DNA from 2 places in the Streptomyces sp. NPDC038707 genome. Region 2 is predicted to be linked to the other one. Evidence: riboswitches for the same ligand, from Rfam matches in the RefSeq annotation. Region 2 holds a riboswitch; the other holds the start of a gene.

Region 1 (7,237 bases), on a different contig from region 2:
TGGCGCGGGCGCGCGGGCAGGGCCGGGGCGGACTTCACCGTGCGGGAGCGGGAGCTGCTGGAGGAGCTGTGGCGGCGGCGGCACGTGGCCCGGCCGGCGCTGGAGTACGCGAGCCGGGCCGCCGCGCCGGCCCCGGTGTACCGGCCGGCGGCGCCGTACGGATACCCGGCGGTGACGTACGCCCCGTACGACCCGTACCGGACCTGACCGCGGGGCACCCGTGCGGACGGCGCCGCCGGGCCGCGCCGCCGTGACGGCGGACTAGGCCGAGGCCTCCGTCAGCTGCGCGACCTCCGCGTCGGTCAGCTTCAGCTCCGCCACGCCGAGCAGGGCGGGAAGCTGCTCCGGGGTGCGGGCGGAGGCGATGGGGGCGGTGACCGTCGGCTGGGCGGCCAGCCAGGCCAGGGCGACCGTGGCGACCGGGGCCTCGTGGGCGGCGGCGACCTCGTCCAGGGCGGCCAGCACCCGCTGCCCGCGCTCGGAGGCCACGTAGTCCTGGACCCGGTCGGCGCGGGCGCTGTCCACCGTCGCGCCGGGCCGGTACTTGCCGGTCAGGAAGCCCGAGGCCAGCGCGAAGTACGGAACCGCGGACAGGCCCTCGGCGGCGGCGACCGCCTGGAGCGGGCCCTCGTAGGTGTCGCGGGAGACCAGGTTGTAGTGCGGCTGGACGGCGACGTAGCGGGCGAGGCCCTCGCGGTCGGAGAACTCCAGGGACGCGCGCAGGCGCTCGGCGCTGATGTTGGAGGCGGCGATGTGCCGGACCTTGCCGGCCTTCACCAGCTCGTCCAGCGCGCCGATGATCTCCTCGACCGGCACCTCGGGCTGGTCGAAGTGGGTGTAGTAGAGGTCGATGTAGTCGGTGCCCAGGCGGCGCAGCGAGGCGTCGGCGGCGGCCTTGATGTTGGCGGCGGACAGGCCCTGGAACTCGGGGTGCTGGCTGACCTTGGTCGCGACGACCACGTCGGAGCGGTTGCCGCGGGCCTTCAGCCACTTGCCGAGGATGGTCTCGGACTCGCCGCCCTTGTTGCCGTCGACCCAGGCCGAGTACACGTCTGCGGTGTCGACGAAGTTGCCGCCGGCCGCGGTGTAGGCGTCGAGGACGGCGAAGGAGGTCTGCTCGTCGGCGGTCCAGCCGAAGACGTTGCCGCCCAGGGAGAGCGGGAAGACTTCCAGGTCGGAGGAGCCGAGCTTACGAAGTGACGTCATACGTCATGCCAACACCGGCGGAGGCTGATCGCATCCCGCCGCCGGCGCCGGATTCCCGCTTTCCTGGGATGAGCCGTCAGGGTGAGGGCCCTCGTCGTGAGGGGTGAGGCCCCTCGTCGTGAGGGGTGAGGCCCCTGGTCGTCAGGGGGTGAGGCCCTTGTCGCGCAGCCATGCCATCGGGTCGATGCCGGTGGGGGAGCCGCCGGGGTGGACCTCGAAGTGCAGGTGCGGGCCGGTGACGTTGCCGGTGGCGCCGACACGGCCGATGACCTCACCGGTGGCGACCTTCTGACCGGCCGTGACATTGACCGAGGACTGGTGGCAGAACCACAGCTCGGTGCCGTCGTCCAGGGTCAGGACGGTGCGGTAGCCGTACGCGCCGGCCCAGCCCGCCTCGGTGATCGTGCCGCTGTGCACGGCCTTGATCAGGGTGCCGGTGGGGGCGGCGAAGTCGAGGCCGGTGTGGTGGCCGGAGGACCACATCGAGCCGGCCTGCCCGAACGTCGAGGTGATCGTGTACGAGGAGGTGGGCAGCGCGTACTGCCGGGCCAGCGCGGCCAGCCGCTTCTCCTCCGCCGCCTTCTTCGCCTCGGCTTCCGCCTTCTCCGCCTGGGCCTCCGCCTTCTCCTTGGCGGCGGCGGCCTGGGCGGCGGCCTGCTGCTCGGCCTGGGCGGCGGCCGCGGCGGTCTGCTTCTCGGCGGCGGCGAGCGCGGCGGCGGCGGCCTTGCTGTCGGCCTGGCCCTGCTGCTGCTCGGCCTGCGCCATGATCCGGTTGCGCAGCACCTCGCCCGCGTCGGCGCTGTCCTGGCCGGTGTCGGAGGTCACGGCGACGGTGGCGAGCGTGGTGGCCGCGGCGGCCTCGGCGGGCCGGTCGTCGTCGGAACCGTCGTGGAGGAGGGAGCCGACCGAGGGCAGGTCCGGCATGGAGAGGGAGACGGGCGCCTTGCCGTCGTCGGCGCTGGCCATGCCGCCCGCGCCGACCGCGGCCATGACACCGACGCCGAGGACGGTGGAGCTGCGGGCGAAGCCGCCGCGCTGCTTGGCGACCCGGTGCCGGCCGCGGACCGGGGCGACGGAGTCCTCGGTGGGGTTCCACTCCTCCCACGGGCCCTCGTCGGCACGGTAGGCACCGAAGCCGAAGACCTCGGGCTCGCTCTCGGGCTGTGCCGGTATGGACGGGGCTTCGGGGCCAGGCCGGTTGGACGCCACGCGGGCGCGCTCCTTTCCTTCCTCCGCCTACCGGGTTAGCTGACGGGTTCGGAGCAGGAAGGTCTCCTACGCGCGTATACCGGTCGTGGACTCGCGTGAGTACACGGCGGGTATCCGCGTGATTCACCCCAAAGTGGTGGTTCCCCGGTTCCCTCGCGGGATTCGGCGCGTGCGCACGGAGCCGCCTCTTGTGACGGCTGGGACGACCGCGCTGCGTTATCGAACGTTAATAGACCTGACAGTCACTTTCCAAGCCGGTCCCCTTGATCATTAACGTTTTTACCGGTGGAGTTATCAGCAACTATCCCGTCAAGTCGGGCAAAGTGATCGACACTCAGAAACGGTCAGCAGTCACTCGCGATTTTGATGGTGACTCAGATGTTATGCGGACTGCGCTCACCCGATCACCTTGCGTGACTCTTGTGCCCGCCCGGCCGGGGGCCCGCCGAAACCGGTGTGCGAACCATCCCGCGGATGACGTACACTGGAGTCACAACGACGCGGGGTGGAGCAGCTCGGTAGCTCGCTGGGCTCATAACCCAGAGGTCGCAGGTTCAAATCCTGTCCCCGCTACTGAAGGCCCAGGGCCCGGAATCCCAAGGATTCCGGGCCCTGGGTGTATGTGCGCCCCCGGTGCCCCCGGTGCCCCGGTGCCCCGGGCGCCCGGTCCGGCTCAGCCCGGCAGATGCCCGTTCGGCGCCTTCGCGAGGTCCTCCAGCTCCGGCAGGACGACGACCCGGGCGCCCGCCGCCGTCAGCACCCCCGTGCCGTCCGCCGCCGCCACGAAGGTGTCGGGCTCCCGCCAGGCGGTGACCACCCGGCGCACCCCCGCCCGCAGGATCAGCTCCGCACAGGGCGCCGGCCGGGAGGCGCGGCGGGCGCACGGCTCCAGGCTGGAGTACACCGTGGCGCCGGGCAGCCGCGGGTCGTCCGGGCCGGTCTTCGCGAGCGCCGCCTCCTCCGCGTGCACCACCGGGTCGCCGCCCTCGCGCGAGTACCCCCGGGCCAGCTCCGTGCCGTCGGCGGCGACCACGACCGCACCCACGCTGAACGCCGTCCGCGAGGGCGGGCACAGGGCCGCCAGTTCACAGGCGGTGCGCAGCCAGTGGCGGTCGGCGGCGGTGGCGGCCGTACCGGTCCCGGGAGCCGTGGGCGCGTAGCGCATCAGGACGACGTCCTCGATCCGGCGGGTGTCCAGCAGCCGCAGCCGTCCGCCCGGGTAGGCGCCCGGGCCGAACAGCCGCGGGGCCGCCGGGTCACCGACCAGCAGCGGGGCGAGGACGAGCTGGAGCTCGTCGGCCAGGCCCTGCTGGAGAAGCTGGGTGTGCACCGTGCCGCCGCCCTCGACCAACAGGCGCCGCACCCCGCGCGCGTCGTACAGGTGCTCCAGCAGGACCCGCCAGTCCAGGGCGGGACCGAGCGGGACGACGTCGGCGGTGTCCCCGAGGAGGCGGGTGGCCCGTACGGCGCCCTGGTCGGTCGTACAGACGAGCTTGTCGCCGCCGGTGTGCCAGAACCGCGCCGCCGGGTCGAGATCGCCTGAGCCGGTGACGGCGACCTTCAGCGGGTGCTCCGGGCGGCCCTCCGCACGCCGGGCCGCGCGCCGCTCGGCCGAGCGGACCAGCAGGCGGGGGTTGTCGGCGCGGATCGTGCCGGCGCCGACCAGGACGGCGTCGGCACCGGCCCGGACCCCGTCGACCCGGTCGAAGTCGGCCGGGCCGGACAGCAGCAGCCGTTCGGGACCGGTGTCGTCCAGGCAGCCGTCGAGGGAGACGGCGGCGGACAGCAACACGTACGGCAGGGGCATCGGCGCTCTTTCCTCCGGGGCGGGCGGGCGGAGCCGGCGGTGAGGCGGACCACGGACGGCTTGGTTCAAGTTTTAAACAAACTTACACTGGCGGCATGACGACCCGCTGGCTGACGCCCGAGGAGCAGCGCGCCTGGCGCGCCTACATGGCCGCCTCCCGCCTCCTGGAGGACGCGATCGACCGGCAGCTCCAGCAGGAGGGCGGCATGCCGCACCTGTTCTACTCGGTGCTGGCCAACCTCTCCGACGCCCCCGGCCGGCGGCTGCGCATGACCGACCTCGCCGAGACGCTGAAGATCACCCGGAGCCGGCTGACGTACGCGGTGAACCGGCTGGAGCGGGACGGCCTGGTGCGCCGGGAGAACTGCGCCACGGACAGGCGCGCCTCGCTCGCGGTGCTGACGGAGGAGGGGACGGCCGTCCTGGAGCGTACGGCGCCCGGGCACGTCGAGACGGTCCGCGCGCTGCTGTTCGACCGGCTCACCGAGGAGCAGGTGGGGCAACTGGAGGCGATCTGCGCGGGGATCGCGCACGGGCTGCAGGGAGAGGGGGCCGCGCCGGGGGCGGACGACGTTCCCTGGCGGCGCCGGTCAGCGTGTTCCTGACCCCGTCGCCCCGGTGTCGCACCGGCTGCTCGGCGAGGGTCGTCGCTTTAATTTTTAAGCATGCGGTAGGGTCCCCCGTACCCTTGCTTCAAATCTGAAGCACCCGCCTCAGAGGGATCCGCATGCCCGACATCCCCGCCGCCACCCCGCGTGCCCGCGTCCGGGTACCGCTGCGCTTCGCCGACGGCTACCGCGCCGACGCGGACCTGGTCACCTTCCACGGCCTCACCGACGGCCGGGAGCACCTCGCCGTCGTCCTGGGCGACCCCGGCCGGGTCCCGCTGGTGCGGCTGCACTCCGAGTGCCTGACCGGGGACGTCTTCGGCTCGGCCCGCTGCGACTGCGGTCCGCAGCTGCGCGAGGCGGTCGAGCGCATCGCCGGCCGCGGCGGGATCCTGCTGTACCTCCGCCAGGAGGGCCGGGGCATCGGCCTCTACAACAAGCTCGACGCGTACGCCCTCCAGGACGACGGGCTCGACACCTACGAGGCGAACGCCGCCCTCGGCCTCCCGGAGGACGCCCGCGACTACACGGCCGCCGCCCAGATGCTCGCCGCCCTCGGTGTCACGGAGCTGGACCTGCTCTCCAACAACCCCGACAAGGCTGCGCAGTTGCGCGCACTGGGCGTGACCGTCCGGGACCGGGTGCCCACCGGCGTCTTCACCACCGCCCACAACATCCGCTACCTGCGCGCCAAGGCCGTCCAGACCCGGCACTCCCTTCCGCTGTCCGAACTGACGGAGCTGACGGAGCTGACGGCGGGCTGACGGGCGGCCGGGCTCAGCCCGGCCGCCCGGCCGGGAGGCGGAGCGCGGCCGGTACCGCGAGGGCGAGCAGTGCCGCCGCCACACCGTAGGCGAGCCGGAAGCCGTCCGGGTCCGGGCCGGCCGCGCCGAGCAGCACGGACAGCAGGGCCGTACCGACCGACGCGGCCAGCTGGGCGTTGATGCTCAGCGCGGTGCTCGCCCCGGCCAGCCGGTCCGCCGGCAGGGCACGGCTCGCCGTGGTCATCGCCGGCATCAGCGTCATCCCCGCGCCCACGCCCATCACCGCCCCCGCGACGACGATCCGCCACGACGCAACCCCGGGCGTGCCGGTCTGCCAGGCCAGCAGCGCCATGCCGAGCGCGCCCACCGCGCAGCCCGCCGCGATCAGCCGGCGCGGGGCGACCCGGTCCACCCGCCGCGCCGCGATCTGCATCGTCGTGCCGACCACCAGCCCGACCGGCGCGCCGAGCAGCCCGGCCGCCGTGGCGCTCAGGCCCCGCTCCTGCTGCCAGTACAGCGGGCCCAGCAGCGTCGAGCCGAAGTAGCCGCAGGTGAACGGCGCGAGGGTGGCGATACCGGCGGCGAAGGTACGGTCTCGCAGCAGCCGCAGGTCCAGCAGCGGCGCGCGGACGGTGAGCGCGCGCCGTACGAAGGCCGCGGCGAGCAGGGCACCGGCGAGTGCCGGCACCAGCGCGCCGGGGGCCGTGAAGTCCCCGCTCTCGCCGCCGCGTGACAGGCCGTACAGGAGCAGGGCCAGGCCGGGCGACAGCATCAGCAGACCGGGGAGGTCCAGCCGGGGCCGGCCGGCGCCGGGGGTGTGCGGGGCGTCCTTCGGCAGCAGGCGCGCGGCGAGGAACAGGGCCAGGGCGCCGACCGGCAGGTTGATCAGGAAGATCCAGTGCCAGGAGGCGGCGTCGACCAGCCACCCGCCGAGCACCGGGCCGGCGACCGGGCCGACCAGGATCGGCAGCCCCAGCAGGGCCATCGCGCGGCCCAGCCGGGTCCGGTCGGCGACCCGCATGCCCATCGCCATGCCGACCGGCTGGAGCAGCCCGCCGCCGAGCCCCTGCACCGCGCGGAACGCGATCAGGACGGCCGCGTCCCAGGCGCAGGCGGCGAGCAGCGAACCCAGCGTGAACAGGCCGAGCGCGAGCAGATAGGTGCGCTTGGCGCCGATCCGGGCCATCGCCCAGGCGGCGACCGGGATGACCGCGGCGAGCGCGAGCGTGTACGCGGTCGCGGTCCACTGGATGGTCTCCAGCGGGGCCCCGAAGGACTCCGAGAGGTGGCGCATCGCGACGTTGACGATCGTCATGTCGAGCACGGACATGACGGTGCCGAGGATCACGACGGTGACGACGCGGTAGAGGGCGGCGGGCGGCGCGGCGGGCGCGGCGGCGCGGGCCGGACCGGACTCCGTGGCGCGGGGGACGCTCATCTCTGCGCCGCCCCTCAGGCCGCGTAGGGCTGCTCGGCGCGCGCGGCGCGCAGCGCCCGGGCCCACCAGGCGAGCTGGGCCAGCATGCCCCCCGCGGCGCCGGCGCACACCTCCGCGTCGCGCGGGACCCCGTCCGCGCCCAGCCCGGACCAGGGGCCGTGCAGGCTGACCGAGTCGCGCACGGTCACGGCGTGCAGTTCGGCGA
Region 2 (7,237 bases):
CGCGCGACGGCCGCGATGTGCTCCAGGAGCGCGGAGGCGACCCCGCGGCCCTGGTGGGCGTCCTGCACCAGGAAGGCGACCTCGGCCTCCTCGGCGGGCGCGGAGGCGGGCAGGCCGTCGGCGCCGATGCGGTCGTAGCGTACGGTGGCGATGAACTCGCCGCCGATGGTGGCCGCGAGCCCCACCCGGTCCACGAAGTCGTGGTGCGTGAAGCGGTGGACGTCCTTGGCGGACAGGCGGGGGTACGGCGCGAAGAAGCGGTAGTACTTCGACTCGTCCGAGACCTGCTCGTAGAAACTGACCAGGCGGTCGGCGTCATCGACGGTGATGGGCCTGATGCGCGCGGTGCCGCCGTCGCGCAGCACCACGTCCGCCTCCCAGTGGGCGGGGTACTGGTGCCGGTCCTGCCGGTCCGCCGAGGTCTGCATGGGCCCCAGAGTAAGGCTCGCGTACGACAACGGCGCGAGGCAGTCTATGGGGGCGAACGCCGGACCGAGGCCGCGGTCCGGCCTCGCGCCGGGGCGGTCCCGCGGGCCCGCTCCGGGCACGCTTCACGATATGGGAAACTGGTCTAGACAACCTGAGCACTGAAGGGCAGCAACACATGGCTGAGCGCCGCGTCAACGTCGGCTGGGCCGAGGGCCTCCACGCCCGCCCCGCTTCTCTCTTCGTCCGAGCCGCCACGGCCACAGGCGTCCCGGTGACGATCGCCAAGGCCGGGGGCAACCCCGTCAACGCGGCCTCGATGCTGGCCGTCCTGGGCCTGGGCGCCCAGGGTGGCGAGGAGATCGTCCTCGCCTCCGACGCCGAGGGCGCCGACGCCGCCCTGGACCGTCTGGCCAAGCTGGTCTCCGAGGGCCTGGAGGAGCTGCCCGAGACCGTCTGAGCAGACCGGGAAGCCGCGCCGTCCGCACCGGACGGCGCGGCTTCCGCGTTTTCGCGACCCCTCGCACTCCGCCGAATTCCGGGCGGGCCGTCCGTTCCGGCGACCGCACCTGCCGGACATCCGCGAGCGGAAATTCCGGCACCGCAAAAAGGGCAGCGGAAAACACCCGCCACCGAATAACCCTTCTTTGTATACGGCGCGCGTGTTAATGCCGTAGGCCCGACATGTTTACGGGGTGTTGCGAAGTCCTCACACGCTCCCCGGTGCCGGAGAAGCGGAGCCGGTGCGCGCCCGTCGCGCGCTCGGTGTGCAGGGCGGTCAGCGCCCGCGCGCGTTCGCCGTCCCCGCGCGCCACCGCGTCCACGATCGCGCCGTGCTCCACCCAGGTCTCCACCGGGCTCACCGGGGCCTCCACCGCGTACATCCAGGCGATCTTGTGCCGCAGCTGGGTCAGCATCGAGGTCAGCGAGGGGCTGCCGCAGGCCTGGGCGAGCGTCTCGTGGAACCAGCCGCCGAGCGAGCGCAGATCCTCGCTGTTGCCCTTCCGGGCCCGCTCCTGGCCCAGCCGGACCAGGCCGCGCAGCACCTTCAGGTGGGCCTCCGTGCGCCGCTGGGCGGCCCGCGCGGCGCCCAGCGGCTCCAGCAGCGTCCGCATCTCCAGCACGTCGGCGGCCTCCTGCTCGGTCGGCTCGGCCACGCACGCGCCCGCGTGCCGGCGCGTCACCACGAACCCCTCGGCCTCCAGGGTGCGCAGCGCCTCGCGGACGGGGACACGCGAGACGCCGTAGCGACGGGCCAGGACTTCCTCGGTGAGCCGGCTGCCGCGCTCGTAGACACCCGCGACGATGTCGTCCCGGACAGCGGTGCACACCGAGTGCGCCGGAATACGCATGACCGACCTCCGCCTTAATCCCCGTGAAACGCCGACACTGGACGCCTGTTCCGCGACTCTATTCCAATGCACCGGAATTTCCGACGGGGGGCGGTAATCCATGGATATTTTTTGGACAACGGGTCCGGCGGACACCGTGAAAAACGGCGAAAGCCCCGGCTCGGTGAGCCGGGGCCGCCAGGGAACGCGCGGAGCGTCAGATGTGCACGCCGTGCCCGCGGAGATAGGCGACGGGGTCGATGTCGGAGCCGTAGTCCGGGCTCGTGCGCGCCTCGAAGTGGAGGTGCGGGCCGGTGACGTTGCCCGTGGCGCCGGACAGACCGATCTGCTGGCCCGGCTCCACCTTCTGGCCCACCGTGACGCCGATGGACGACAGGTGCCCGTACTGCGTGTACATGCCGTCGGCCATCCGGATCACGATCTGGTTGCCGTAGGCGCCGCCCCAGCCGGTGGCGACGACCGTGCCGGAGCCCACCGCGTGCACGGTGGTGCCGGCGGCCGCGTGGAAGTCGATGCCGGTGTGCGAACCGGAGGACCACAGCGAGCTGGACGCCTGGTAGGCCGTGGAGACGTACGAGTGCGCGATGGGGGCGACGAAGGTGTTCAGCCTGCGGCGCTCGGCCTCGCGCGCGGCGCGGACCCGTTCCTCCTCGGCCCGCTCGGCGGCCGCCTTCTCCGCGGCCTCCTCGGCCGCCTTGCGGTCGGCGGCCTGCTGCTGGGCGGTGGCCTGCGCGTCGATCTGCGCGGCGACGTCCTCGGTGGCGGCGAGGACCGGGGTGAGGCCGGTCTGGTCCACGGGGCTGCCGGCGGCGAGCGCCGGAGAGGCGGCGAGGGTGCCGATGACACCGGTGGTGGTCAGGGCCGCGACGCCGGCCGCCTGAGCGGTGGTGCGCTTGACCCGGCCGGGCTTGCGGTGCTTCCCGGTGGCGCACATGAACGCCATGGAGTGGCTGGTCCTTTCCTTCCCTCTCGCCTACCGGGTTAGCTGACGGGTTCGGAGCAGGAAGGTCTCCTACGGGCCCCCTCGCGGGCGCCCGATTCACCCCAGGGACGGTGGGTCCCCGGCTCCCCTGGCTCGCGCCGTACGGGGACTCGGCGATGGCTGTCCGGTGCCGCGGGTGCGGCGCACTGCCTGACGAACAGCCCGGACGACGCTACGGCGGCCCGCTTTCGATCCTCAAACGGATCCGGGTTTTTGTAGCGCATCCCACAGGTCAGACAGGCAACCTCCGCCCCAAAACGGGCATCTGAGGGACCGAGTGGAACAGCGTGGGGCCCTGACGGCTCGTGACCGTCAGGGCCCCACGCGCGCGTGCGCCGGACGTGCCGGGCCGTTACTCGGCCGACACCACGGTCACCTCACCGATGCCGAGCTCCTCGACCGGTGCCTTGATCTGGGCGGCGTCGCCGACGAGGACGGTCACCAGGCGGTCCACCGGGAAGGCGTTCACCACGGCCGCGGTGGCCTCCACCGTGCCCGTGGCCGCCAGCTGCCGGTACAGCGTCGCCTGGAAGTCGTCGGGCAGGTGCTGCTCGACCTGGTCGGCCAGCGTGCTCGCGACGGCCGCCGCGGTCTCGTACTTCAGCGGCGCCACGCCGACGAGGTTCTGCACGGCGACGTCCCGCTCGGCGTCGGTCAGGCCCTCCGCCGCGACAGTGCGCAGCACCTTCCACAGGTCGTCCAGCGCCGGGCCGGTGTTCGGCGTGTCCACGGAGCCGCTGATGGCCAGCATCGCCGCGCCCGTGCCGTCCGGCGCGGACCTGAGGACCTGCCCGAAGGAGCGCACGCCGTAGGTGTAGCCCTTCTCCTCGCGCAGCACGCGGTCCAGGCGGGAGGTGAGGGTGCCGCCGAGGCAGTACGTGCCGAGCACCTGGGCGGGCCACACCCGGTCGTGCCGGTCGGGGCCGATCCGGCCGATGAGCAGCTGCGTCTGTACGGCACCGGGCCGGTCCACGATGACCACGCGCCCGGTGTCGTCGGCGGTCACCGGGGGCACCGGGCGCGGTTCGCCGGGGGTGCCGGTCCAGGCGCCCAGGGTGTCGCCGAGCAGCGCGTCCAGGTCGGTGCCGGTCAGGTCGCCGACGACGACCAGGGTGGCCGTGGCGGGCCGCACGTGACGGTCGTAGAAGGCGCGTACGGCCGCCGCGTCGATCTTCTCGACGGTCTCCTCGGTGCCCTGGCGCGGCCGGGACATGCGCGAGGTCGCCGGGAACAGCTCCTTGGAGAGTTCCTTGGCGGCCCGGCGGGACGGGTTGGCCAGCTCGTGCGGGATCTCGTCCAGGCGGTTGCGGACGAGGCGCTCGACCTCGCCCGGGGCGAAGGCGGGCGCGCGCAGCGCGTCGGCGAGCAGGCCGAGGCCCTTGGCCAGGCGGGAGGCAGGGACCTCCAGGCTGAGCCGGAGCCCGGGGTGGTCGGCGTGCGCGTCCAGGGTGGCGCCCGCGCGCTCCAGCTCGGCGGCGAACTCCTCGGCGGAGTGCCGGTCGGTGCCCTCGGAGAAGGCCCGCGCCATGATCGTGGCGACGCCGTCCAGGCCGGCCGGCTCGGCGTCCAGCGGCGCGTCCAGCAGCACCTCGACGGCGACGACCTGCTGGCCGGGGCGGTGGCAGCGCAGCACGGTCAGGCCGTTGTCGAGCGCGGTGCGCTCGGGGGCCGGAAACGCCCAGGGCCTGGCCTCGCCGGGCTGCGGCTGGGGGTGGAACTCCATGGTGGCGAGCTCGGTCACTTGGCCGTCTCCTCGTTCTCGGTCTCGTCGCGGCCCGCCTCTACGGTCGCTTCCTGCTCCGGGTCCTCGGGGACATCGGCGTCCGGGGCGGCCTGCGGGGACTTCGGCTCGTAGACCAGGACCGCGCGGTTGTCCGGCCGCAGGCGGGCCGCGGCCACTTCCCGGACCTCCCCGGGGGTGACCTCCAGGACGCGCCGGACGGCGGTCAGGGCGAGCTGCGGGTCGCCGAACAGGACGGCGTACCGGCACAGTTCGTCGGCGCGGCCGGCGACCGTGCCGAGCCGGTCCAGCCACTCGCGCTCCAGCTGGGCCTGGGCGCGCTCCATCTCCTCGGGGGTGGGGCCCTCTTCGGCGAACCGGGCCAGCTCCTCGTCGATGGCGGTCTCGATGACCGGCACCTCGACGTCACCGGAGGTCTTCACGTCCAGCCAGCCCATGGAGGGCGCGCCGGCCAGGCGCAGCAGGCCGAAGCCCGCGGCGACGGCCGTACGGTCGCGGCGCACCAGGCGGTTGTACAGGCGGGAGGACTCGCCGCCGCCGAGGATGGTCAGCGCGAGGTCGGCCGCGTCGCACGCGCGCGTGCCGTCGTGCGGGAGCCGGTAGGCGGCCATCAGGGCGCGCGCCGGAACCTCCTCCACGAGGACCTCGCGCTTCTGCTCGCCGATGACGTCCGGGAGGGAGCCGTCGCGGGGCGCGGGCTTGCCGTCGTGGGACGGGATCGACCCGAAGTACTTCTCGATCCAGGCGAGGGTCTGCTCGGGGTCGATGTCGCCGACCACGGAGAGCACCGCGTTGTTCGGCGCGTAGTAGGTGCGGAAGAACTGGCGGGCGTCCTCCAGGGTGGCCGCGTCCAGGTCCGCCATCGAGCCGATCGGCGTGTGGTGGTACGGGTGGCCCTCCGGGTACGAGAGGGCGGTCAGCTTCTCGAAGGCGGTGCCGTAGGGCACATTGTCGTACCGCTGGCGGCGCTCGTTCTTGACGACGTCCCGCTGGTTCTCCATGGACTCCTCGTCCAGGGCGGCCAGCAGCGAACCCATGCGGTCGGCCTCCAGCCAGAGCGCCAGCTCCAGCTGGTGGGCGGGCATGGTCTCGAAGTAGTTGGTGCGCTCGAAGCTGGTGGTGCCGTTCAGCGAGCCGCCGGCGCCCTGCACCAGTTCGAAGTGGCCGTTGCCCTTGACCTGGGCGGAGCCCTGGAACATCAGATGCTCGAAAAGGTGAGCCAGGCCGGTACGCCCCTTGACTTCGTGGCGGGAGCCGACGTCGTACCAGAGGCAGACCGCCGCCACCGGGGTCAGGTGGTCCTCGGAGAGCACCACGCGCAGACCGTTGGCCAGGCGGTGCTCGGTCGCTGTCAGGCCCCCGGAGCCTGCCTCGGCTGTGGTCGTGTGACCCATGGGCATGTACGTCCCTTCGCGAGCGGAGGCGGTTGATGGAAACCGCGGTTGTGCTGCCGTTCCTGCCACTGTATGCAAAGCGTGCGGGGCCTTCGCGAAGTTCCCGCGGACGTACGCCGACAGCGGATCGCGTAGCCTGCCCCGGACCCCCGGACGGACGGTTCTCCCGCGCCGGGGGCGAGTCGCTCCCCGGCGCCGGCCCGGGCCCGCGGCTCCGGGCCGTGCACGGGTTGTCAGTGCCTCGGTCCACAATGGTCGGCGTCAGATCCGTCAAACGCTTCAGCACAAGAGCGCCCCGTAGGCGAGCGACCAGATCAGAAGGAGCCAGGCAGCGATGGCCCGCCGCAGCACGAAGACCCCGCCGCCCGACGATTCGTTCGAGGAGAGGATCCTCGACATCGACGTCGTGGACGAGATGCGTGGCTCCTACCTCGAATACGCGTACTCGGTCATCTACTCGCGCGCCCTGCCGGACGCCCGTGACGGCCTGAAACCGGTGCACCGCCGGATCGTCTACCAGATGAACGAGATGGGCCTGCGCCCCGAACGCGGCTACGTGAAGTGCGCGCGCGTCGTCGGCGAGGTCATGGGCAAGCTGCACCCGCACGGCGACACGTCGATCTACGACGCGCTGGTGCGCATGGCACAGCCCTTCTCCATGCGCGTGCCGCTGGTCGACGGCCACGGCAACTTCGGTTCGCTCGGCAACGACGACCCGCCGGCCGCCATGCGGTACACCGAGTGCCGGATGGCCGAGGCGACGGGCCTGATGACCGAGTCCATCGAAGAGGACACGGTCGACTTCGCCCCGAACTACGACGGCCAGGAGCGGGAGCCGGTGGCCCTGCCCGCCGCGTTCCCGAACCTGCTGGTCAACGGCTCCTCGGGCATCGCGGTCGGCATGGCGACGAACATGCCGCCGCACAACCTGCGCGAGGTCATCGCCGCCGCCCGCCATCTGATCCGGCACCCGAACGCCGACCTGGACGCGCTCATGAAGCACGTCCCGGGCCCCGACCTGCCCACCGGCGGCCGGATCGTCGGCCTGGACGGCATCCGCGACGCGTACGCGACCGGCCGCGGCACCTTCAAGATCCGCGCGACGGTCTCCGTCGAGAACGTCACCGCCCGCCGCAAGGGCCTGGTGGTCACGGAACTGCCGTTCTCGGTCGGCCCCGAGAAGGTCATCGCGAAGATCAAGGACCTGGTCAACGCGAAGAAGGTCCAGGGCATCGCCGACGTCAAGGACCTCACCGACCGCGAGCACGGCCTGCGCCTGGTCATCGAGATCAAGAACGGCTTCGTGCCGGAGGCGATCCTGGAGCAGCTGTACAAGCTGACG

What was found. Region 2 has a riboswitch for cyclic di-AMP ahead of AB0E62_RS22470 (M23 family metallopeptidase). Riboswitches for the same ligand answer to the same signal wherever they lie in the genome.
Region 1: it holds a riboswitch for cyclic di-AMP, as region 2 does, so the genes downstream of both, AB0E62_RS02655 (M23 family metallopeptidase) here and AB0E62_RS22470 (M23 family metallopeptidase) in region 2, are expected to answer to the same signal.

What each region holds. Positions count from the first base shown of each region.
Region 1 covers NZ_JBEZUP010000002.1:20,586-27,822, forward strand. Annotated here, with positions in the region: gene AB0E62_RS02645 (PrsW family intramembrane metalloprotease) at 1-207, shown strand, start outside; gene AB0E62_RS02650 (aldo/keto reductase) at 262-1,206, opposite strand; gene AB0E62_RS02655 (M23 family metallopeptidase) at 1,348-2,415, opposite strand; cyclic di-AMP (ydaO/yuaA leader) riboswitch at 2,423-2,593, opposite strand; tRNA gene AB0E62_RS02660 (tRNA-Met) at 2,915-2,988, shown strand; gene AB0E62_RS02665 (dihydrofolate reductase family protein) at 3,089-4,222, opposite strand; gene AB0E62_RS02670 (MarR family transcriptional regulator) at 4,318-4,827, shown strand; gene ribA (GTP cyclohydrolase II) at 4,950-5,594, shown strand; gene AB0E62_RS02680 (DHA2 family efflux MFS transporter permease subunit) at 5,608-7,032, opposite strand; gene AB0E62_RS02685 (NAD(P)H-dependent oxidoreductase) at 7,047-7,237, opposite strand, start outside.
Region 2 covers NZ_JBEZUP010000016.1:60,543-67,779, forward strand. Annotated here, with positions in the region: gene AB0E62_RS22455 (GNAT family N-acetyltransferase) at 1-428, opposite strand, end outside; gene AB0E62_RS22460 (HPr family phosphocarrier protein) at 605-886, shown strand; gene AB0E62_RS22465 (GntR family transcriptional regulator) at 1,092-1,778, opposite strand; gene AB0E62_RS22470 (M23 family metallopeptidase) at 1,975-2,721, opposite strand; cyclic di-AMP (ydaO/yuaA leader) riboswitch at 2,734-2,886, opposite strand; gene AB0E62_RS22475 (pitrilysin family protein) at 3,113-4,501, opposite strand; gene AB0E62_RS22480 (pitrilysin family protein) at 4,498-5,901, opposite strand; gene AB0E62_RS22485 (DNA topoisomerase IV subunit A) at 6,230-7,237, shown strand, end outside.